DNA from 3 places in the Cohnella massiliensis genome. Region 1 is predicted to be linked to each of the others. Evidence: riboswitches for the same ligand, from Rfam matches in the RefSeq annotation. Region 1 holds a riboswitch; each other region holds the start of a gene.
The links. Region 1 has a riboswitch for cyclic di-GMP ahead of B7E11_RS30380 (sensor histidine kinase). Riboswitches for the same ligand answer to the same signal wherever they lie in the genome.
Positions count from the first base shown of each region.

Region 2: another riboswitch for cyclic di-GMP. It lies ahead of B7E11_RS06665 (transglutaminase-like domain-containing protein); the one in region 1 lies ahead of B7E11_RS30380 (sensor histidine kinase).
Region 3: another riboswitch for cyclic di-GMP. It lies ahead of B7E11_RS30440 (collagen binding domain-containing protein); the one in region 1 lies ahead of B7E11_RS30380 (sensor histidine kinase).

Region 1 covers NZ_LT821259.1:1,146,083-1,153,953, forward strand. Annotated here, with positions in the region: gene B7E11_RS19085 (F510_1955 family glycosylhydrolase) at 1-436, shown strand, start outside; gene B7E11_RS19090 (YdhK family protein) at 519-1,058, shown strand; partial or broken gene B7E11_RS19095 (IS5 family transposase) at 1,136-2,629, shown strand; gene B7E11_RS19100 (SHOCT domain-containing protein) at 2,685-2,915, shown strand; gene B7E11_RS19105 (DUF2933 domain-containing protein) at 2,942-3,133, shown strand; gene B7E11_RS19110 (hypothetical protein) at 3,520-4,599, shown strand; cyclic di-GMP riboswitch class I at 4,885-4,970, shown strand; gene B7E11_RS30380 (sensor histidine kinase) at 5,108-6,649, shown strand; gene B7E11_RS19120 (LuxR C-terminal-related transcriptional regulator) at 6,537-7,133, shown strand; gene B7E11_RS19125 (hypothetical protein) at 7,738-7,871, shown strand, end outside.
Region 2 covers NZ_LT821257.1:21,048-28,918, reverse strand. Annotated here, with positions in the region: gene purD (phosphoribosylamine--glycine ligase) at 1-932, shown strand, start outside; gene B7E11_RS06680 (alpha/beta hydrolase) at 1,258-2,079, shown strand; gene B7E11_RS06675 (LPXTG cell wall anchor domain-containing protein) at 3,135-3,788, shown strand; gene B7E11_RS06670 (class D sortase) at 3,866-4,540, shown strand; cyclic di-GMP riboswitch class I at 4,594-4,677, shown strand; cyclic di-GMP riboswitch class I at 4,719-4,803, shown strand; gene B7E11_RS06665 (transglutaminase-like domain-containing protein) at 4,817-5,629, shown strand; partial or broken gene B7E11_RS06660 (diguanylate cyclase domain-containing protein) at 5,595-7,350, shown strand; gene B7E11_RS06655 (glycoside hydrolase family 15 protein) at 7,379-7,871, opposite strand, start outside.
Region 3 covers NZ_LT821259.1:1,972,075-1,979,945, reverse strand. Annotated here, with positions in the region: gene B7E11_RS22970 (phosphatase PAP2 family protein) at 1-30, shown strand, start outside; gene B7E11_RS22965 (GNAT family N-acetyltransferase) at 50-592, opposite strand; gene B7E11_RS22960 (DUF1349 domain-containing protein) at 644-1,225, opposite strand; gene B7E11_RS29750 (hypothetical protein) at 1,252-1,410, opposite strand; gene B7E11_RS30445 (LPXTG cell wall anchor domain-containing protein) at 2,049-4,136, opposite strand; gene B7E11_RS30440 (collagen binding domain-containing protein) at 4,121-5,647, opposite strand; cyclic di-GMP riboswitch class I at 5,968-6,054, opposite strand; gene B7E11_RS22950 (iron chaperone) at 6,117-6,488, opposite strand; gene B7E11_RS22945 (response regulator transcription factor) at 6,628-7,871, opposite strand, start outside.

The DNA of each region.
Region 1 (7,871 bases):
TCTTTATTACTCGCTTGATCAAGCGCAAACTTGGACACGGAGTGAAAGCTCAGGACTGGAAGGGCAGGTACAGGCGCTAGCGGTTCATCCAACCGAAGAATCGACTCTTGCAATTGGCACGAACAAAGGGGCTTTCTTGTCAACCGATTATGGGCAAACCTTTAAGAAGATCGGAGTTGACGGCCCAGCAACATCTTTATTTTTCAATAACGATGGAACATTATGGGCGGGCGGTTTCCAATTAACGCTTGTGAATCCGGAAACATTACAGAATGAGACGGTTAACCTACCTGATCTTGAGGATCGAGATATGATTGAATATGTTGCACAGAACCCGATGCAATCTCAAACGGTTGCTTTTATTACCTTCAACAATCTACTTTATATTACGAACGATGCAGGAGACACGTGGAAGCAGGTTATGATCCCGGTCTAAGACCTGTGTAAGCACAAAAATGGTTTTGGGTAAAATATGGAGTTGCGGATTCAAGGAAACTAAGCAAAGGTGCGTGACACCCATGAGAAAAGCGTTAGTTCTGCTCGGTATTGCAAGTATGATCGCATTAAGCGCATGTGGAAACCAGAACAATACAACCAATCAGCCTAATAACGCCGATGCTACAAATACGGGTATGGGTAACAACATGGGGAACATGGATATGGAGCATTCCGGTTCTGCTGATGTTCCACAAGGCTTAAAGAAAGCTCAAAATCCGACCTATAAAGTGGGGGATGAAGTCGTTATCCACGCCAAACATATGCCGGGAATGGATGGTGCAAAGGCAACGGTAGTCGGTGCTTATGATACGACAGCGTATGCGGTCACTTATACCCCAACAACCGGCGGCGAGAAAGTACCGAATCATAAGTGGGTGATCCAAGAAGATATCAAGGACGCCGGCAGCGAACCATTAAAGCCGGGGACAACGGTTACGCTTGAGGCCGACCACATGGAAGGAATGAAGGGCGCGCAGGCAACGATTGACTCGTCCGAGCAAACGACCGTGTACATAGGGCTTGCTGAACGAATCAAAAGTCCAACAGCCACAAGGGTTTAGGACCTCTTTTGTCGAATTCAAGTGCAAGGAAAACAGGGACTTACCCGCGAAAAACCTTGCACTTGGAGGCGTCCGAATTGTATCAGCGAACCGAGAGCCAGATGATCCTGCCAGGCGACTTCTTTTTGCCGTTCGGCGGGAAACTCGCAGAAGATAACCGCTGGGTGTTGCTCGCCCAAATGATTCCGTGGTGGAAACTCGAAGAGAAGTATGCGAAGAACTTTAAAAAGAGCCTCAAGGGTCAGAAGGCTGTATCGATCCGTGTCGCGCTCGGCGCCCTAATCATCCAGGAGCGGCTGGGCACCGATGATCGTGAGACGCTTCGTCAGATTCTGGAGAACCCGTATCTGCAGCACTTCCTCGGTCTGCCCGAATACCAGTACCGCCGTCCGTTTCACCATTCGCTCATGACACACTTCCGCAAGCGGCTGGGCGGCGAGATCCTCGATGAAGTCAATGAATGGATCGCTCTGGAAGAAGCGCGTAAGTCGAGTGAAGCGAATGATTCATCGGACAATGAGGGCGATGAGCCCGGTAACGGAGCGGCCGCAGCATCGGACGAGTCCGCAGTACCGCAACTTGAGCAGATGGAACTGACGAACGAGGGTGAACTGTTGCTGGACGCCACCTGCGCGACGGCGGTCATCGCCAACCCGACGGATCTGTCTCTGCTGAATCAGGCCCGGGAAAAGCTGGAGAAAATGATCGACATTCTGCATGAACCGCAGCGCGGATAGCCTCGCAAGCCAAGAACATCCCGAGAGCGTTCCCGCAAAGCCTATCTGGCGATTGCCAAGCAGCGGCGCGTGAAGCCGCGCACGATGCGCAAAGCCATCGGCAAGCAGTTGCGGTTCGTCTCCCGTGATCTGCGCATCATCGCCGAACTCGCCGAGACGACGGGCGGCCTGACGCAACTGCCGCGTCGCATGTACAAGGAGCTGCTGGTCATTCAAGAGCTCTATCGCCAGCAGCAAGCGATGTACGACAAGCGAACGCATAGCGTACCCGATCGGATTGTCAGTATCGCACAGCCGCACGTGAGGCCGATCGTGCGTGGCAAAGCTCGGGCGAACGTCGAGTTCGGCGCGAAGCTGGCGATTAGCCTGGTGAACGGCTATGCCTTCCGGGAGTATCTGTCTTGGGACAGCTACAACGAAGGTCAGACGCTGCAGGATGCAGTGGAACACTACCGCGCCAGGTTCGGCTATTATCCCAAAGCGGTGCTGGCTGACCAGATTTATCGCACACGCGACAACTTGCGCTACTGCAAGGAGAAGGGAATTCGGCTGAGCGGACCGCAGTTGGGGCGTCCGTCCGCCGATCAGCAGGAGCAGAAGAAGATCGCGAAGGCAGATGCAGCCGCACGCAACGCAGTGGAAGGCAAGTTCGGTGAAGGCAAGCGCAGTTATGGGCTTGGCCGTATTCGAGCGCGTCTTCAGAGGACGAGCAAGACCGTGATCGGGCTGCAACTGCTGGTCATGAACCTCGAAAAGAGACTCCGGGTTCTCTTTTTGCCTTTTTTGCAATGGCTCTGGTCGACCCTTGCATTCCGCTTGCCCGTGATGCCGTAAAATGTGACCCGTTCAGCAAGCCCTATACTAAAGATAAGAAAGGAGCGAGACAGCCATGATGATGGGATATGGCTTTGGAATGGGCTGGATCGGATGGGTAGTTAACCTGCTGGTTATTATTGGGGTCATTTATCTGGTCGCGAGGTTGGCCATTCATCACGATACCGGTTTGCGAAAAAGTGAAAAAGAAGCGGACCGGATTGCGGCTGAACGTTATGCGCGTGGAGAAATAACGGAAGAGGAATTTATGCGAATAAAAGATGTATTGCGGAACAAACAGAAGTGATGATTCTTCGAGGGAGGAATGGAAAGATGGACTGGTCTTGGCTTGCATTACTGTTGTGCCCACTTATGATGGTTCCGATGATGTTCATGATGAGAGGTAATCATTCTGATCATAAGGATCGGAATGAGGACCAATTGACGCGGGAACTGAATGCATTAAAGGAGCAAAATGGCCAGATGCTGCAGGAAATTCAACAATTAAAGCAACAGAAAGGATGATGAGTGATGAGTTGCTGCGGTAATCACAGCGATCACAGCAATCATTCGGATCATGGTCATAACCGCAAGGCTCACAACTGGATGATGATCCTATGCTGCGTGCTTCCGATTATTTTGGCTGCCGCCTTGCTCCTAAGCGGCAGAGCATCGGGGCCAACCGGGAATGGCATGCTCTTCTTGCTGATTCTGATCTGTCCGTTGTCTCATTTGGTGATTATGCCTTTCATGATGCGCAGGAATCATCCACATAGATAATGGGGTCTAAACCCCCTTATTTCCAGAACCTTCGCCGAGAAGGTTCTTTTTTTCGATATCTAGATGGATAGCGTGAAAATGGTGCACACATTCGCATATTCGTCGGAATAGGCTGATGTGGAGGTGTTTTTATGGTTTATCATACGCCAGATACGACACGTATTGCGCTTTCGGATCCGGAGGCGCTGTCCATTGCAGTTTCTCAAATGATCTATCCCAGCAGGACGGTAAGTTGGCGCGCAAATTCAGTTATTTTAGTCAGCGGTGACGATTTTCGTACGATCGTGCCAGCTGTGTCGCTTATTCACTTTCCGATTAATGCTCCTATTTTGTTTGTCAATCACGGAACGCTGTCGGAGCTGGTATGGAATGAAATCAACCGGTTGCAGCCTGCCGGCAAGAATGTGCCTCACGTTATTTTAATCGGCGAATTCAACCCATCGGCTATCCAACAACTCCATGGCAGAGGTTATACTACTTTGCATTTTCATCATTCTGACCCTGTTGTGCAGTCAATCCATATTGCAGAGTGGCGGAAGCGTTTATTGCCGGATACCATGCCGGAGATGGTAACGAAAAACACATTTTTAATATCCGTTGAAGAGTCGGTAGAAGCATTGCCGGCATACGGATTTGCGGCGCATATGGGAACTCCTTTCTTGTACACCTATAAGGATTCTTTACCCGAATGGACCGCCAGGTTTTTGACGAACGAAGCAACGAGAAACGTCTCGATAATAGGATCAACAAACACGGTGTCTGCCGAAGTCGAAGAAGCCTGCCGCAAAATCGTACAAGGACACGTGGAACGTTTCGGAGGAGAATCACCGGAAGATATTGCGGTGAACTTTTCAAGAACAAAAAGCGAAGCAACGGGAATGGGATGGGGACGCAACGAAATAATGAAAGGTGATGCCTTTACGTTCTTCCCGGCCTTCTGGAAGTATGGCATGATCACGGCCCCGCTGTCTCATATGGGCAAACATACGCCGCAGCTCCCCCTAACAGGTACGGTATTGCCCAAGGTCTATCTTGATTACCTGCAATATCTGCGGCCAATGGCGGCCCATCCGATGCCCCCTTTTATGCATGCTTTTATTTTGGGCGATTTTCATCAGATTCCGTTCAGTACCCAAGTGGAAATCGAGAAGAACATCATGTTCATGGAGTTTCAACAAGGTACTGATTTGCAAGGCATGACTCACAACTAAGAAATTCACTTATAACTCAAATTTACTTCATGTGCCACCCAAATTTAAATGCTGTCATACAGCAGTAATAAGTCGTCGAATTATTGTCAGATAATCGACTAAGGATAATGACCGTGAAGATTGGGCCTATATATCCATTTTCTGTTACCATTTATGACAGATTTGCAGTATAATAGAATCATCTCATCTCTGCACATCGTGCTCGCGTATGAAATCTGATGCGTAAAAAGGAGGGGAGCAAAGCACACATCCGCTTGATTGTCCAAATGAATAGGAAGCTGTAGGAAGGAAAAATGGCAAACCCGCTCGAAAGACGGGGACGCAAAGCCACGGGTCTGCGGCCGCAAGGCTATGATCGCCGGGTTACCCTAAAAAGACAGGCTTCTTGGGAAAGGCACGGTTAGGGTACGTGTCTTTTTTTGTCGTTTGGGAACGGTTGGAATCAAGCCACGGCGTCGAAGAAGCCGGGAATAGGAAAACCTCGCCAAGGGAGGGATCTGATGTGGTTATGCTGGTCCTATCATTATGGTCGGTGACGGCAATTCTGCTGTTTTCCCAACCGAGAAGCGAGCAGAATCGCTGGGCTGGCGGAGTCGCTTTTTTCTCCGTATTCGGGGAGTTGTCTGCCGCAGTGGATGAGAAGATCATTCCCTTAGCCGCGTCCTTGGCATACGATCCGATCACTGACGGGTTGGAGTGGGTAAAGGGATGGCTTTGCTTCTTGGCCATGTACATGCCGCCTTATCTGCTCTTGATGTTCGGTTTGAGCTATACGGGTTGGTTTCAACGGCGGAGGAGATGGAAACGATGCGTAATCGCTGTTGCCTTTACACCGGTCCTGGCCATGTTTTTTCTGTCTTCGGCAGGTTCCCGACTTGAAGACGATGTGCATCCGATGCCGTTCTGGGCCGCGCTCTATTACATGACGGCAGCCGCGGTATGTCTGAGGCTGGTTTATCGTGAAGCGGACGAGAGGATCCGTCAGCAACACCGTTTGGTCTGTTGGATAATCGTACCGGCAACCAGTTCCGTGCTGTTATTCGACTTCATTCTGCCCTTGCTCCGATTCCATCCGATCATCAACGCAAACCGTGCCGTTATCACCGCGGCTTGCATTTGCTTTTACGCGTTTTCCGTCCGCTATGGCATATTGGGCGTTCGACTGCGATTGGAGAAATATCCGGATTCCCCGGATCTGCACGGGAAGACGCCTGCTATATTCATGTTCTATCATGCCTTCAAAAGCGAGCTCGGAAAAATGCAGGTGGCGGCGAGGCGCATATTTTTTCTTGTCCAACGGACCAAACAACAGGAGCTTTACCGGGATGCATCGCATCTGATCGATGCGACGGAGCGGATGATGGCCATCGCCGTCCGTTTTCGTCATCCTTCACAGCAACTGGTTCTGTATGAGCAATCTTGCGTTTTATCCGAACTCGTTGAAAACACGTTGTGCAGATTGGCTTGGGAATTCCGCAACAAAAAACTTGCTGTTCGGAAAGAACTGGATGAATCGATTGTCTTGTATTGCGACCCGGCACACTTGCAGGAGGTATTGAGAAACCTATTCTTCAATGCCATCGAAGCGATGTCCGAAGGAGGGAGTTTGACAATATCGTCGAGTCTGTCGCCGGAAACGATGGACATCATCGTTCGTGATACCGGTTGCGGCATTGCGCCGGAATCGATGCCGCATATTTTCGAGCCCCGTTTCACCACCAAATCGAACGAAGCGAACGACGGAATGGGATTGTTCTACAGCCATGAAGTGATGCGGCAACATCAGGGATCGATCGAGGTGCAGAGTCAAACCGGAACCGGCACGACATGTACGCTCCATTTTCCCATCCAACGGGTCTTCCGCCATTCGTCGCCATGGAACCGATGGGAGGAATACGATGAACAAGATCAAAGTTTTGTTGGTGGAAGACGATCCGGTGTGGAACGAATATATATCGGAAACGGTGAACCGGGAACCGGATTTGTTTTTGGTCGGAACGGCCCGATCGAAAGTGGGTGCGATCCGCATTGCCGGCATGCTGGACATTGATGTGGTGCTGCTGGATGTGGTGCTGGACGGGAACGCCGCCGACGGGCTCGATGCGGCGCTCGAAATCGTCTCCATCAGCAGGGCGAAAGTGATCATGCTTACGGTGATGGATCAAGCCGAGATCATTTCCGAGGCGTTTGGCAACGGAGCTTTCAATTATATTGTCAAGACGGCGATCGAGGATATTCCGGAGGCCGTTCGAGCCGCATATGCCGGCCGATCCTCCATCCATGCTTCCGCCGCGGGCGCGCTTCGGTCTGAATTTGTCCGGATGAAAAGAAACGAATTGCGGCAAAGCTTAACGCGAACGGAATTCGAAGTTCTTCGTTTCATGCACGATGGACATACCCGTTCCGCAATCGGGGATCGTCTGCATATTACCGAAAGCACCGTCAAAAAACATGTGAACCAGGTGATCCGGAAATTAAAGGTTCATACCGGCAAGGAAGCCGCCAGAAAAGCGAAAATGAAAGGAATATTGTAGGATGTTCTTTTGCTCCGGAACAGGAAGCCGACAATAGCACTTTCGCCCAAAACCGGGTGGGGTGCTATTGTCATTTATATGGAAATCATCTGATCGTACTGTACCAGCGGCGCAGGTATCCAAGTCGATGCTTGCCCGGAAAGTGTCGTATCCGTTGATGTGCTGCACGTTTCATCGTTCCCCTGCAATTTTCTCCTCCATAAGATACTCCTTAAATCCAACTCTCCTGTTCTTTTCACTATCAATTTTCCGGGTCTATACCCCGAGGGGGTTCCAGAAAAAATAGAACCTTTTCCCGAAAGGTTCTATAAAAAGATCGACCTGACGCTATGGAGAAAGCGGAGATACAATCGGACTAAAGAGCGCGCTCATTCATGAAAATGAAAGGAGCGAAACTTATCGTGGATTTTGATTCGATTATGATTGGTGCTTCGGTAAAGGAGACTCCATCCGGCGTATCGACGTGCAAAGTACACATTCGCCCGCTTCAACATCCCCAACCGGGAAAACGGAAATTGCCTCTTGCTTACTATGCCCAATTAATGCGTCACGACTGGCATGTCAGAGTGCATCGGCGTTTGCGGCAGCGGGGGTGGGGCTGGTGATGTCCCGTGTTCCTTATGAACAAGTGGAAGGCTGGCTGCTCGCTCTGCCCGAATGGAAATCCCGGCTGGCTGAGATGAAAGAGCAATTAAAGCACATTCCGGGATTGGCGAAAAAATTCGAACAGGTTGCCAT
Region 2 (7,871 bases), on a different contig from region 1:
ACGGCATTCCGACGGCCAAATACGAGACGTTCACGGAATACGAGCCGGCGCTTGCCTATCTCCGGAGCCAGCCGGCGCCGATCGTCATCAAGGCGGACGGCCTCGCGGCGGGCAAGGGCGTTACCGTCTGCTTCACGGCGGAAGAGGCCGAGCGGGCGCTGCGGGAAACGATGGTGGACAAGTCGTTCGGCGCGGCCGGCGACAAGGTGGTCATCGAGGAGTACCTCGAAGGCCAGGAGATGTCGATTTTGTCGTTCGTCGACGGGGAAACGGTTCGTCCGATGCCGGCCGCCCAAGACCACAAGCCGGTCTTCGACGGCGACAAAGGCCCGAACACCGGCGGGATGGGCACGGATTCGCCGCTGCCGCATATTCCGCAGGCGATCATCGACGAGGCGATCGAGACGATCGTCAAGCCGACGGCCCGCGCGATGGCGGCCGAAGGGCGTCCGTTCCGCGGCGTGCTGTTCGCCGGGCTGATGATCACGAAGGACGGGCCGAAAACGATCGAATTCAACGCCCGGTTCGGCGACCCGGAGACCCAGGTCGTCCTGCCGCGGCTGAACACCGATCTGGTCGATATTTTCCTCGCCTCGATCAACGGACGCCTGCATGACCTCGATATTTCCTGGAGCGACGAAGCCGCGGTGTGCGTCGTGCTGGCTTCCGGAGGCTATCCGGGCTCCTATCCGAAGGGCTTGCCGATTCATGGCCTGGACGATGCGGGGGATGCGCTCGTGTTTCATGCGGGGACGGCGGAGCGGGACGGAAACATTGTCACGGCGGGAGGCCGCGTGCTCGGCGTCGTCGGGCTCGGCAAGGATATCGCCGACGCGCGCGGCAAGGCGTACGAAGCCGCGGACAAAATCTCGTTCGAGGGCAAGTTCAACCGGACGGATATCGCCGCGAAGGCGTTGGTCCGAGGCAAGTAAAGCATGAAAAAGCCGCCTGAAGGTCCGACGGGACTTTTGCGGGCGGCTTGCTTTATTTTTTTCGGAACAATTCCCGGCGCTTGGAGTAAACGTAGGCGACCGCGTAAACGACTCCGATGGCCAGCATGGCGGCAACCGCATGCTGCGAAAGCCAAGCGACGAACGCTTCCATGAAAGCGACCTCCCTCGGGATGACTTCTCGGTTTAGAATGCCCCGTTTGGGGTAGAATGTTCCGGCGTACGTTTGACAGAGGAAAGCGATGATGGTAAGATTTTTAATACATAGTATATTAATCGGAATTAGTGGAATAAAGGAGATCCGACCATGGAAAGACCGTTTACGATACGACACGACCGCTTGAACCTCGCCGCGACGATCCATTATCCGAATCCGGATGCCAAGCGGGAGGGCCGGAAGCTTCCCCTGATTATTATCAACCACGGTTTTGTCGGAAGCCGGATCGGCGTGGACCGATTGTTCGTGCTGGCGGCCCGGCAGTTCGCGGAGCAAGGGAATCTGGTTATCCGGTTCGATTTCGCGGGCTGCGGGGAGAGCGACGGCGTTTACGGGGAGCATGGGCTCGACTCGATGATCGAGCAAACCCGCACGGTGCTGAACTACGGTCTGTCGCTCGATATCGTCGATCCTTTGCGCGTGACGCTGCTCGGTCACAGCTTGGGCGGAGCGGTCGCGCTGCTGACCGCCGTGAGGGAAAAGCGGGTGAAATCGCTCGTGCTCTGGTCGGCGGTCGGGTATCCGTTCAACGACATTACGCGCATCGTCGGACGCAAAATATACGAAGAAGCGGTCACCCGAGGTTCGGCGGACTATCTCGGCTACACGCTGAAGCCGGATTTTTTCGACGCGCTGATGAAGCATCAGCCGTTCCAGGAAACGCAGAAATTCACCGGGGACGTGCTGCTCGTGCACGGAACGGGAGACGACGTCATACCGGTCGATTATACGTTTTTGCTGGAAAAGACGTTTTGGCTTCGGGGAGAAGGACGCTGCGACAAAGTCGTCATTTTTCAGGCGGATCACACCTATTCGAGCGGCGAGCATAAAAAAGAGCTGATCCGCGCCACTTCGGATTGGCTCGGCGGCTACGACCAGCGGCAGCAGGAGTGGCACCATTGGAGCATATAGGCCGAACGAAGCCTTCGAGTCCGCGCGGCAGCGGTTGAGGGCTTTCTTGCCCTCTCCGCGTGGCTTAAAGCCGATTCCAGTTGGGTCAAATTTACTCATCTCACCCCACCGCCGCGCACGCCGTCGTCCCAGTTGAGTCGTGGCGACTCATTTAGGCCCGCCATCCGCGCACAGCCGCTTCCGGTTGGGTCAAATTTACTCATCTCACCCCACCGCCGCGCACGCCGTCGTCCCAGTTGAGTCGTAGCGACTCATTTAGGCCCGCCATCCGCGTACAACCGCTTCCAGTTGGGTCAAATTTACTCATCCCCACCGCCGCGCACGCCGTCGTCCCAGTTGAGTCGTAGCGACTCATTTAGGCCCGCCATCCGCGCACAGCCGATTTCAGTTGGGTTAAATTTACTCATCTCACCCCACCGCCGCGCACGCCGTCGCCCCAGTTGAGTCGTAGCGACTCATTTAGGCCCGCATCCGCGCACAACCGTTTCCAGTTGGGTCAAATTTACTCATCTCGCCCCACCGCCGCGCACGCCGTCGTCCCAGTTGAGTCGTAGCGACTCATTTAGGCCCGCCATCCGCGTACAACCGCTTCCAGTTGGGTTAAATTTGCTCATCTCACCCCACCGCCGCGCACGCCGTCGTCCCAGTTGAGTCGTAGCGACTCATTTAGGCCCGCCGTCCGCGCACAGCCGCTTCCGGTTGGGTTAAATTTACTCATCTCACCCCACCGCCGCGCACGCCGTCGCCCCAGTTGAGTCGTAGCGACTCATTTAGGCCCGCCGTCCGCGCACAGCCGCTTCCAGTTGGGTTAAATTTGCTCATCTCACCCCACCGCCGCGCGCTGACGATCAAGCAGACGTTTTCCCCATACCGGCGTATTTTTATCGAAAATTGATGCTTAAGCCACTGGTCTTTTGTCGGACCGGGCCGATCTGACATGTCGTTTAGTACAGTTTTTGTACAGATCCTCCTGCTACTCTGTTATGGTGCTGTTCGTTAGCAACATGTGCGGAGAAAAAGATAGATGGACGAAATCAATGAATCGGGAGGCAGCTGTGAAAAGATTTTTGAAAACGATGGTCAACTTGCGCTTGTTGGCCGTGTTGCTTGTCGTTGCGTATGGAGCTTTCTCGGGCGTGGGGGCGGCAGCGGCCGCGTCGGTTCCGCCGCTCGACGCGGCCTCTGAGTCGGCCAAGCCGGACGTCATTCCGGAACTGCCGGAAGCGGCGTCGTATGTCGCCGGCTCGGACAAAACGGGCGAAGTGGTCGAGATTGCCGAGGAGGAAGTGCCGCTCGGAACCGTCGAAACGGAGGCGAAGCCGGACGTCATTCCGGAACTGCCGGAAGCGGCGTCGTATGTCGCCGGCTCGGACGAAACGGGCGAAGTGATCGAGGTGGCCGAGGAGGAAGTACCGCTTGGAACCGTCGAAATGGCGGCGAAGCCGGACGTCATTCCGGAACTGCCGGAAGCGGCGTCGTATGTCGCCGGCTCGGACGAAACGGGCGAAGTGATCGAGGTGGCCGAGGAGGAAGTGCCGCTCGGAACCGTCGATCACGGCGTTGATGCCGCGAAGACGATCGAAGAGGACGAGGCGCCGCTTGGCACGCTGCCGCAGACCGGCGAGTCCGGTCCGCTTCCGTTTTACCTGTTCGGATCGGCGCTTGCCGTTTTCGGCGTTTGCCTGCTGCGCAAAAAACGCGTAAACTGACCGTATGAACGCGGGCCTGTCCGGCCTGAATGCGTCGCTGCATTCACGCTTCTCCACGGCCCAGGAGGGATAACGACATGAAAAAGCTGTACTTGCTTTTCATCCTGGCGGGCGTTTTTCTGATCTGCTACCCGCATCTGAACGAGTGGGTTCAGGACCGGAAGCAGGCGCAGTTGCTGGCTGCCGCGGAGCGGGAGCTGGCCGAAGCCGACGATCGGCTGTCGTCTTCCGTATCTACGCTAAAGAACGGCTTGGCGAAAGTGAACGCGCTATTGGAACAAAGCGCGCAGGAAGAAGAACCGGAGGAGCACGACCCGTTTGCCGCGTACGCGGAGGACGAACGGCCGCTCGCCATCCTGACGATCGACAAAATCGACGTCAAGCTGCCGGTGCTCGAAGGGGCCACCAAGCAGAACATGAAGCACGCCGCGGCGCACATGACAGAGACGGCCGCGCTGGGAGAGGTCGGCAATGCCGCCGTCGCCGCGCATAGAGCCAGAACGAAGGGCCGCTTGTTCAACCGGCTCGACGAAGTGGAAATCGGCGACAAGATCGACGTCAAGACAAGCGAGGGCAGCTACAGCTACACGGTTTACGAAATCAAAATCGTGGAGCCGACGGAGCTTTCCGTGCTGGAGCCGAACGGAACGGACCGCATTTTGACGCTCATTACGTGCGATCCGCTCGTCAACCCCACGCATCGTCTGATCGTTCACGCCAAAATAACCGATTCCGCCGCGACGGCGGATTAAAAACTGCTTTTCTATTTCGACAAATAATGGTATAATTTTTATGTAAAAGCTTATCACGATAACGGCAAACCTGTCGAAAGGCAGGGACGCAAAGCTACAGGGCCTTCCTCCGAGCGAGATGGCAGCCAGTTGCCGAACGACATGGCTTTTTTTGTTTTTTCGAAGCCTCTGAAAACTTTACCGATAATGGCATACCTGTCGAAAGGCAGGGACGCAAAGCCATAGGGCCTTCCTCCAAGCGAGATGGCAGCCTGGCCGCCGAAGGGAGTTTTACGAATGCGCAAGCTCGCGTTCGCGACCGCCGCGATCGTTATATTGTTTACCATGTTGTTTGGCGCCGCAGCCTACGCCGCGAACGAAACCGGCGCGGACTGGCTGGACACGACAAAGCTGGATACCGGGGCGGTCGGCGTGCGCTATGCAGTCAAAGCCGACGTCAAAACGAAGGCCATGATCGTCAAGGACACCGGAAAATATACCTATACGCTCAGAGCGGACAAGCCTGTCGAATGGTTCCCTCTGCAGTTGGGCAACGGCGACTACACGGTGACGATTCTGGAAAACGTCAGCGGCAATCAGTACAAAGTCGTGGACAAGGCAACGCTGACGCTCGCTTTGCAGGACGGCACGGCCGTTTATTTGAACCAGGTACAGAACATCGATTGGACGCCGAACAGCATCGCCGTTCAAAAGGCGAAGGAACTGACGCAGAACAAAAAGACGGACGCCGAAAAGGTGGCCGCCGTTTACCGATACGTAATCGACAACGTCAAGTACGACAAAGAGCTCGCGGCCGCAGCCACGCCGGATTACCTGCCGCAAATCGACCGCACGTTCGCCAGCAACAAGGATATCTGCTACGGCTACGCCGCCTTGACGGCCGGCATGCTGCGCGCGCTCGATATCCCGACGAAGCTGGTGACGGGCAAAACGACGTACGTAACCGAGTACCATGCCTGGAATCAAGTGTTTCTGGACGGCCAATGGGTGACGATCGATACGACGGTCGACGCCGGACTCAAAGCCGGCAAGCAAGATTTCCAAATGATCAAGGATGCCGCTCTCTATACGGCGGACAAGGTGTACTAAAGCCTTGGAATTTGCAAAAAAAGCCCAGGAAGCTCCGAGCCGCAGCGCGGTTTTCGGGGCTTTTTTTCAGATCGAAATCGAGCGTTCAGTTTCTGTACAGTTCAAACGGCTATACTTGAATGAGCGATATTCGGGGCCGGCAATGGGTCGTTCGTCCCGAAATTTCAGGCAACGAAACGAAAGAGGTAAGGATATGTTTGCTTTTGGAGGAAATTCAATCGTAACGGTAATGATCGTCTACGCGCTCGCAGCCGTGAATTTATATGCCTGCCTGAGCTTCGCGGGCAAGATCGGGCTTTCGAAAGGGGAAAAAGGGCGGCTCGCCGCGGTTCAGGCGGCGGTGACCGTCGTTTTCGGCATCGGGACGGATTTTTTCTCGGAAATGATCGACGTTTCCCGGACGTTTCCGTTTCTTTTCGCTTTAACTTCGGTTCTGGTGGCGCTGATCGCCGTCGTCACGGCCGTGCTGATGGCCAGCTGGATCATGGACGAAAAAAGCCTGAACCTGCGCCAATGCATGGCGGGGACGACGCTGCTGGCCGCAGGGTTGTCGTCGATGCATTACAACGGCTTGGCCGCCCCTTGGCTTATGGAGGTCTACGATCCCAATCTCATCGCGATCGTCGCGATTACGGCCGTCGTCGCCATCGCAGGGGTCAGCTGCATTTTTCCCAGGCTTGCCAAAGGGGCGATCGCCGCAGCCATTTTAGGTTATATGATGGTGCCCGCCGCGCTGAACGTCAGCCATTTCATGGCGGCATTGGTTCTGGTGTGGCTGCTTTCGCTGCTGGGCATGTACGTGCTGCAAAGAACGCGAGATTCGAAAACGGCAGACGCCGGAGAAAATGCCTATAAATCGTTGTACGAGAACAGCCGGGACGGAATCGTTCTGATCGACAGCCAGTATAAAATCGTCGGATTGAACGCTTCGGCCGCTTCCATCACGGGCATGGAAAGCCGGCAATTGCGAGGCAAGCCGCTTTCCTCCGTGCTTGACCGCGTGCCGCCGGAAGTCCGGCGGAAAACGAAAAAGCTGTTTTTGCTTTCGTTGCGCGCTCCCGAACAGCGTCCTTGCGAGATGCCGTTTCTCGACGCCAAAGGACAGCGGCGCGAGCTTCAGGTGACGCGAATTCCCGTTCGGGTCGAACTGGACGGGGAGGAGGTGCGAAGCTTTATCGTCATCAAGGATATTACGAGCGAAAAACGGGCGGTCGAGCAGATTCGTTACCTGGCCTATCACGACGAGCTGACGAAGCTGCCGAACCGGAGAATGTTCAACAAAACGTTGGAAGAGGAAATTCGATCGAGCCGGGAAACGGGCAAGCCGTTCGGCGTCATGATCGTCGATATGGACGGGTTCAAAAAAATAAACGACGCGTTCGGCCATACGCAAGGCGATCTTTTTCTGAGACAGGCGACGGAACGAATCCAGGGCTGCCTAAGCGGAAGCCAGGCCATGCTCGCCCGCATAGGCGGGGACGAATTCGCCGTAATCTGCCGGGGAGAGCGGCTTGGGGAGGAAATGGCAGACCTGGCCGACCGGATCGTCCAGGCCATGCATCGGCATCGCCGTTTTTCCGCAGGACGGGGACACCGCCGCGCAGTTGATGGACCATGCCGACGCCGCCATGTATGACGTCAAGAAGAAGGGCAAAAACGGCTTTCAAATGTACAAAAGCGACCGCACGCCGCCGTTTCCGGAAGCCTCGTTGGACGTCTGACCCGGAAGCGGGCGGCGCGCGGCTTGATTTAGGCGTCGGCCGGATATCCCGCCCTGGACGTCTCGCCGACCTCCGCAAGCTCGCCGGCGGCGGCGAGCTTGTCGACCGCCAGAACGAACATGGCGTGCGACCAGGTGAGGGGGACGATCCATGCCGGAGCCCCGCTGGCTTTGTCAACCTGTTCGGGCAGCAGGCCGGTTTCGGTGCGGTGATCGATCGCCCAGCGCAGCAGCTTGCGCGCCTCCTCGTATTGTCCGATCTCGGTCCGGTAGTGGGCGAGCCACAACGTCGTCAAAATCCATGGATTGCCCCCGATGTACGGATCGTTCTCATACCGTTTGATCCCTCCGACGACGGGCGAGGTCAGCTTGCGCTCGATCGCATCGGCCTGCCGCCGCATGTAGTCGTGCTCCGGAGGCAGCACGCCGAACGGGGTCGAGACGCCGAGCAAGCTGATGTCGACCGTCGGATCGTATTTCAGCCGGTATACGGGATAGCCCTTTGCCGTATGCTCGACGCCG
Region 3 (7,871 bases), 830 kb from region 1:
ATGAACGTTCAATTTCACGATAGAGATTGAAGGGGAACCGATTTTCCTCTTACCTTGCGAACGAACGACGGTGAAACTCCCCGATCCAGCGGAACAACGTTTCTCCTCTATCGCTTACGCGCCAATCGGCGACTAAAGGCAAATACATGGCGCGATACGTTTCGGGAACCCAAATGTACTTATGAACGTAATCGGTCAAGACGAATCCGCAGCGCTGCCAAAAACGGATTCGGGCTTCGTTTTCCGCGCCGGGTTCCGCTTCCGCCTCGAGAATGATCGCTTGAAACCGCTTCTCCGATCGGGCCCAGTCGGCAATATTCCGCACGAACCGGCTCCCGATCCCGCGCTCCCGTTTCGCTTCCGCCACCGCCAAATAGTCGATGAGCAGCGCGTTCCCTTGCGGTATGTTGCCTGTCATGGCCATCGCCGCCACTTCGGTTTCCGTGCTTTCCGTATGCAAATAACTTAGTCGCCGTTCGAACATCGCCCGAATGACGGCATCCGGTTTCCGGCTAGGAAACGCCTCCCGATAGATCCGCAAAGCCGCTTCGCCGTGAGGCGCTTCCAACCTGTCGAATGTGCTGAATATCATCGCGACCGCTCCTTGGGCTTGCTCTTGCCGGATCGACGCCCCCTCTCCCAGCTAAGTATGTTCCTCCCACCGGCACGGTTCTATTCCGAACTCGGTAAATATCGCCTCGAACGACGAGTCCTCCGGACTGCAAGCGTAAACGCCGAACCGGATCGCTTCGCCCCCTTCAAGCAATCGGAAAATGCGCATCTGCCGGTAATTCGTCCCGTCGTATGAGGCTTCAATGAGATAATCGCTTCGCCGGCGGCTGACCCGATAAAAAATCGAACGGATGCCGGCAGGAATGTCCGTCGTGGCCCAATCCGAGTACCCCCGATTCGTGACGACGCTGCCGAGCCGTTGGAACGTCTCGTTTTCATATTCGGTCGAGGCTTTGAACCAGTTGTCGCTGTCTAGGTACACCAAAATGCCGCATTGGTCGTATCGTCTTTTGCTCTCGAACTCCGTCTTGACCGAAAACGTAAAAAACGGGTCCGTCGTCTCGGTCAGCAGGGCAGGCGCGTTATCGTTTTGAAAGCCGTAGTACGTGCGCTGCCATAAATCGGTGCGCGGCTCGGTCCGAAGGACGACTCGGCCGGGATCGAACTGATACGTTTGCGGCTCGTTAAGCCAGCGGAATTGATCGATTTTCATTTTCCCTCCAAGTTCCGGTTCCGGGTTCATTTCTCTACAATAACCAAAGACAAAGAAGCGTTGTTTCCTCCGTTGCTCATCGCTCTTTGACTGACGACTTTCCACCCGTCCGCCAAATACTGGTTCAGCTCATCGAGATTGTTTTTCTTCTCGGTCAAAAAATAGACAATGATGGCTTTCTGCATGATTTTACCTCTTTCATCCCTTAAGTTTCGAGGCGAAAAGCACTTCCATTATACCATGGGTTACATCGGCTGGTAATATAAAGAAACCTGCGCCCCTGAGTCTGCAAAATCGCCCCCATCAGGCCTTTCTCTATGCGCTTTTGTGTGATTTTTCATACAAGAACCCTTCATTTGCCGCTTTTATGATGATATTTGTACGATTTATCATACAAAGTCGGCCCGTCAGACGGTTCCGCATACATTTTTGTATGATATTTCGTATAAATCTGTCTGCGGGACCGTACCGCCCCTCATATCAAGGCTTCTTTGAGTTGTGACTTTCATCACATGAATCGGATATTTTGCGCACTAAAATAGAAATCAAAAATTCGGGATTGGAGGACACACAAATGAAGACGGAATGGATGTCGAACCTGCTCTCCATCGGCGAAAGCGTGGGAAAGACGGCTTCGGTAGGCGGTCATCTGATTGCAGACAAGATAAGCGTTTATGGCTTCTTCGTCGTCTGCCTTTTATTCGTGGGCTGCTTTCTGACGGTTCCGGCGCTAATCTACGAGAAATATTACAAAGTCGATTCTTTAAAAAAGCTCCCCCTGCCCTGCTTCCAGGACAAGGGGAGCCGAAGCGCCGCTAACGAGTTATCGTTTCATCATGTGTCTACGGCCTGCCCATACGCCGAGGGCGATCAGCCCGAAACCCGCCAAATAGAACGGATAGCGGCTTGCTTCGCCGGTTTTCGGAAGCGTCTTGACCGGATTATCCGATGTCGGAGCTTGCGTTTCCGGTTCGCCTCCGCCGAGCGGCAATTCCTCCTCTTCGATTTCGACGACAGGCTCTTGATCGGGCTCCGGAACGTCCGTCGAAGGCGTGTCAGGTAATGTCGGTTCGCCTTTCGGGATCTCTTCATCCGGTACTTCCACTTCTTCGGTTGGCGTCCCTGGTTGAGTTGTCTGCGGCTGCTCCGGATTGTTGTCCGTCGGAACCGGTATTTCCGGAACCGATGGACCGCTTGGAGTTTCGGGATTCTCCGATCCGTTATCCGGATTTTCTGATCCGTTATCGGGATTCTCCGATCCACCATCTGGATTATCCGATCCGTCATCCGGATTTTCCGATCCACCATCTGGATTTTCCGCTCCGTCATCCGGATTCTCCGTTCCATCATCGGGATTCTCCGATCCGTTGTCCGGATTTTCGGGTTCGGAAGGCTCGCCAGGGTCAACCGGCTCTTCCTTGCGGTTCGTAACAATTAGTTTCTTCACATGTCCTTGGCTTACGATACTGGAGTCGATCGTTACGTTTCGCTCAGCCTGCTCGATCGTATAGCCTTCCGGAGCTTCCAGCTCCTTCAAAATATAATCGTCGTACAGCAGCTTCGTAAACAGGATTTTGCCGTCGGCATCCGTCGTTTTGACGATCGCCGCCCGCTTGCCCGCCGCATCGTAAAGTGCGAACTTCGCTCCCGAAAGCGGCTTCGCCGGATCGTCCTGATCGACCTTCGTCACTTCCAGGCTGCCCGTGACGCCGCCGCCCGAACCGGAGCCGGAGGAAGTGCGGACAATGATCTCTTCCGTCGTTTCCCTGAGCTCGGTCTTCAGCTGATCTCCTTCGAGCGCCACCTTATTTTGCACGGTTTCTTTATCTCCGGCGGTAATAAACGATTGGTATTCCAAAATATAGGCCGTGGAGATGTCTTCCGCGAACCTCAATTCAAACGTCTCTTGATCTCCGTCAAGCCTGGAGATGGTCAACGCATAGTCCTTCCCTTTCGTCAACTCTTCGGCTTTGACCGCATCGCCGTTTGCGCCGATTTCGGTAGCGTACAGGCGGAACGAATCCTCGATCAAAACCTGATTCGCGCTTGGATAGTCGATGATTCTGGCGTTGGAAATATGCGACTGGCCTTCATTGATACGAATCGACCAATCGATTTTGCTTCCGTTTTGTCCGCCGCTTTTCGTCACATATTCGCCGCCGTGGGGAACCGTCACGCTGGCATTCCATGTCGCCGTTTTATCGCTGCCATTCCACAGCTCGGCAGTATTATCGATATTTTTGACAATCAACGTACCCTGCAGCGATGTTTTGAACTCTATCCAGTAGGCGGATGAGATCGGGCGGGTAAAATGAATGGACAGCCGGTTGCCGTTCGCTTCGGACGGTTCCGTCACCTCGTACAGGTTAGCCGGTACTTCAACGTCCTTGGCAACGCCATTGCGTCCTCCCGTCAGTTTCATCTCATACACCTTGACCGAATCCGGAACAAGCTTCTGATTCTGTTTCAGAACATCCGTTACGATTGCATCGGCAATCGGATCGAGATTGTAGTTCAACTTGATGTTCCACGTAATTTCCTTTTCGACCGGATTGTAGCTGCCGTCTTTGCCGCCGTTATTTTTCGTATATTCGTCAGCGGAAAAACTTGCGCTCCGTTCGATCGGTCCTTTCTCCACGCCGTTTTCAAGCCACGTCATCGAAGCTTTGTTGATAAAATTCCCATTCTTGTTCTTCAGCCAGCCGATGTTAAACTTCGTTTCATACTCGATCGTATACGTGGTGTCGATGGTTTTGGCGAACTTGATGACAAAGCCGGCGCGCACTTGATCGTATTCCACTTTATAATCGCTCGATGGAACGGTTTTCCCGTCGGCTTTTACGATCACCGAATTCGGAACGAATTCGAGACCGTTATTCGGGAACGTATCCGTAATTACCACGTTGTCCATGCTGTATTTGCTTCCGTCCGGCTTTTTATCGCCGTTGACCGTAATTTGCCACTTCGCCGTTTTATCGGCGAAATTGACATTCGAGACGCCTTTCGCCAACGCGCGGCTTGTTGGGCCGGGGTTGTCGCTTCTTTGGACGATTCGCCCGAAACGACTTTATTTTTGACCTGCTGGCCTTCGGCGCTCAATCGATCGACCGGCTTCGTTTGGTAAACGATCGTATACGGCGAATCGATATCCTGGTTGAACTGAAGTTTGAACCCGTTCGTGCCCGTCGCTTCGGCCATATAATCATCCGCAGAAAGCAAATCTTTGGCATTCGTCGAATTCCCTTTATACACCTTCAGCGAATCGGCAATCCACGTATGAATCGAATTGAATTCATCCGTGATGACCGCTTGGTCTTTCGGAATCTGTTTTTCGTTGAAGTTGTATTTCACCGTCCAAGTGACGATTCCGGTATCTTTATCTTCGCGATACGATTTGGTCAAAAATTCTCCGCGATCCACCGTTACCGATGCGGTCGCTTTCGCTTCTTCCCTGTCATCGCCGGACAGAACGGCGGTATTTTCAAACTTCACCTTGCCCGACGGCCCGTCGGTCAGCTTCGTCGAGAAACGAATCTCATACGCCTTGCCGATCGTCTCATCCGCGAACGCAAGCTCAAGTTTGGCGCCGTTATTCGTAGCGACCGTAACCTTGCTGTCCTCTACCTTGTCGCCAAGGAGCGTCGATCCGTCTCCGTTCACTTGCAAGTGATAAACCTCGACAGAACCGTCGATAAGCTCCAGACCCTCTGGCATTGCATCGGTGACGACCGCATGTTTGATTTTGTCAAGCGTCGTATTGATCTTGACGGTCCAGTTTATCTGATTTTTGCCGACCGCATTTCCTTGCTTTTCGATCAGCTTTCCGCCCTGCGGCTTCAGGCGAACGATTACGGTCTGCTCGCCGCTTCTTACGGGAATGGCGATTATGATTTCCGTGCTGCCTTTAATGAGTTCCTTCCTGAATTCCGTGCGAATTTCCAGCTTGCCGCTTACGTTGGAATGGTTCTCCACGTAATCGTTGAAGGTCATGACGACCTTTCCGTTCCGATCGACCGTAAATCGGCCTACCTCGCCTTGATCGGAAACGAGCGGTTCGTTAATGTCGGTAAAAATTTCAAACTGCGTCGGCAGCTCGAAGGTAAACGTATCCCCGGCCTTGTAGCCGTGTCCGTTCGGAAGCTCCCATTCGTAGCTGAGATTGACAGCTGCGCCGATATCCAAACTGCTGTCCGGATGATACACGGCATCGATCACGGAACCGTTCGTATCGGTTAACACAACTTTTGTTAAAATATTATCCGAATGAACGACTGGCGATGTCGGGTTATAGACGCTATACGTCACACCATATACGGATTCCTGCACGCTTGCCGCAGCATGGGTCGTCCAGGCCGATGCGCCAAGCAGCGTTTGGAACAGGAGCAACAGGGCCACAGCGAATGCACTTGCTTTTTTCTTCATAGTCTCTCCCTCGTCCTCTTCATCACCCTCATACTATTGGTTCCGATCTTGCCTTTCCGTGCGCAAATCGCACCATGCACCCATCGGACGGTACCGATAAGGGACCATCGAGCTCATCACCTCCGCCATTTCCTATTGGCGCGACTCCTTGCGCTTGATAGTTTTTCAGAACCAAATGGGCTTTCGCCATTGTAGCACCAGAAACTGTACATTTTCTAAACAAATCCAAATAAGCCTTGGACTAGAGTCCAAAGCTTGATTTCCTGCAAGATTAAATTTGAAATAACAGCAAGTCCAAAAAAACAAAAAAAGCGTCTTCGTTCGGTAGCTGGCTGCCATTGACATCACGTCATGAAGGCCCTATAGCTTTGCGTCCTTGCCTTTCGACAAGTTTGCCGTTATCGTGAGTAGCTTTGTGAACTTATCATATCAAAAATCCAGGCTTCTATCAAGTAAAAAATCCCATTCTTTATTTCCGCCAAAACGTCGGACAGTCCGCCTTATCCAAAATATTGAATTCAATGAATTTCTCAAGCAGAGAGAAATCAACCGGACTCCCCCACGGAATACGGACCAACTCGTTGGTGTGATCGTAGCCGGACTGGACAATTTCATCCGAAAAATGCTGCATCCCTGCCCGTTCGGGGGCGACGGCCAAATGACGTTTGGAAACGCTGAAGCCAATAATAAAGGTGTCGTGATCGGTAAACATAGGCTGATTCCACGCCAGTTTGGGCGCTAAATTCGGAAATTTTTTCGTTACCCAAGCCAAAACCTCTTCCGTTCGGGCCCGATGTTCCGGATTATCGATGCGCGCTAAATATTTTGCGAAAACTTCCATGTCGTTCCCTCCTTCTTTTGATTCCTCACTCGTCCTTCATTTTATTCAATTTCAATTCCTTTAGCAAAAGATCGAGACGAGCAATGATTCGTTCTTGATTTTCAATTTGTTTTTTATGCAGCATATAGGTGCTGCCACTTCATAAATGGTTCTTAAACTCTTGCGGCGTCATCCCGTACTGGGATTTGAACAGTTTAATAAAATACTGCGGTTTCTGATAGCCGACTTCGTGCGCAATTTGACTGATTTTCAAATCCTTGTGCTTCAACAATTGTACCGCTTTTTCCATTCGCAGGCGAAGGACGTAGTTGGAGAAGTTCTCTCCGGCCTCCTGCTTGAATAAGTTGGATACGTATACGGGATGCAGGTGGACATGATCGGCTACCGCTTGAAGGGTGATCTCCTTTATATTCCCTTGGATGAATCGGCGAATCCGTTGCATCAAGTCGGAACGTATATTGTCCGAATAGTTGTCGCTGTACGCTTTGATTTGTACATAGCTGCCGAAAGCCCATTCCTTCAAAGGTTCCACGCTCCAGCTTGCATCGATTTTCAGCATCTTCTCGATGTCTCTGCCAAATACATCAAAAATCCGTTTGCCTTTTTTGTGCAAATAATAGGAGTATGCTTGCAGCAACGCAACATAGATTTCAACCCCGTATTCGCGGGCGCCGCCGCCTGCTCCTTCGAGCTCGTCGAATATCCGGCTCAGCTTGTTCTCGAATGCCGTCCACTGCTCGATTTCGATTAACTCCATTAACGTTTGGGAACGGTAAAGCTCCGTAAACGGCCGAATGTCGAACGCTTCTTTCTTTTGCGTTACTTGAAAAAAACTTTCCGTCTGGTAGCCGATATAATCGGTATAGATCGATAATGCGGAGTGGTACATGGACAGGATGTCTTTTGGAAACTCCCCCCAATTGCTTTGGACAATGGACACTTTCGATTTTAAATATAATTTGATTTGATGCTGGGAGAGCCGGGCCAGGTCCTCAATTATAACGGCGGAGCGATCGGGATCCGATTGTTCGATTTGTTTCGATTGTACCAGGAAAATCAAATAATCGTACGAATCTTTGCAATAGATCACATGAAATTGACTCGAAAATACTTCTTCTACAATGTTAAACATGGCATATTCGATCAACGAGAGGCTGTACAGATCCGTATTCGAGTTATCCTCCTCCACTCTCATGCATAAGAGGATGGCTTCCCTTTCGGCTTGAATGGGCAGCTCGACCAGCTGGATCTTGTCCTTCAAAACGGATAGGGGGTAATTTTTGCCGGACAGCAAATCGAACAAGAACATCTCTCTTAATTTGGGCAAGCTTTCTTTGAACCGGTAATAAAATTTTTGCTGATTCAGGAGCGCATTTCCTTCTT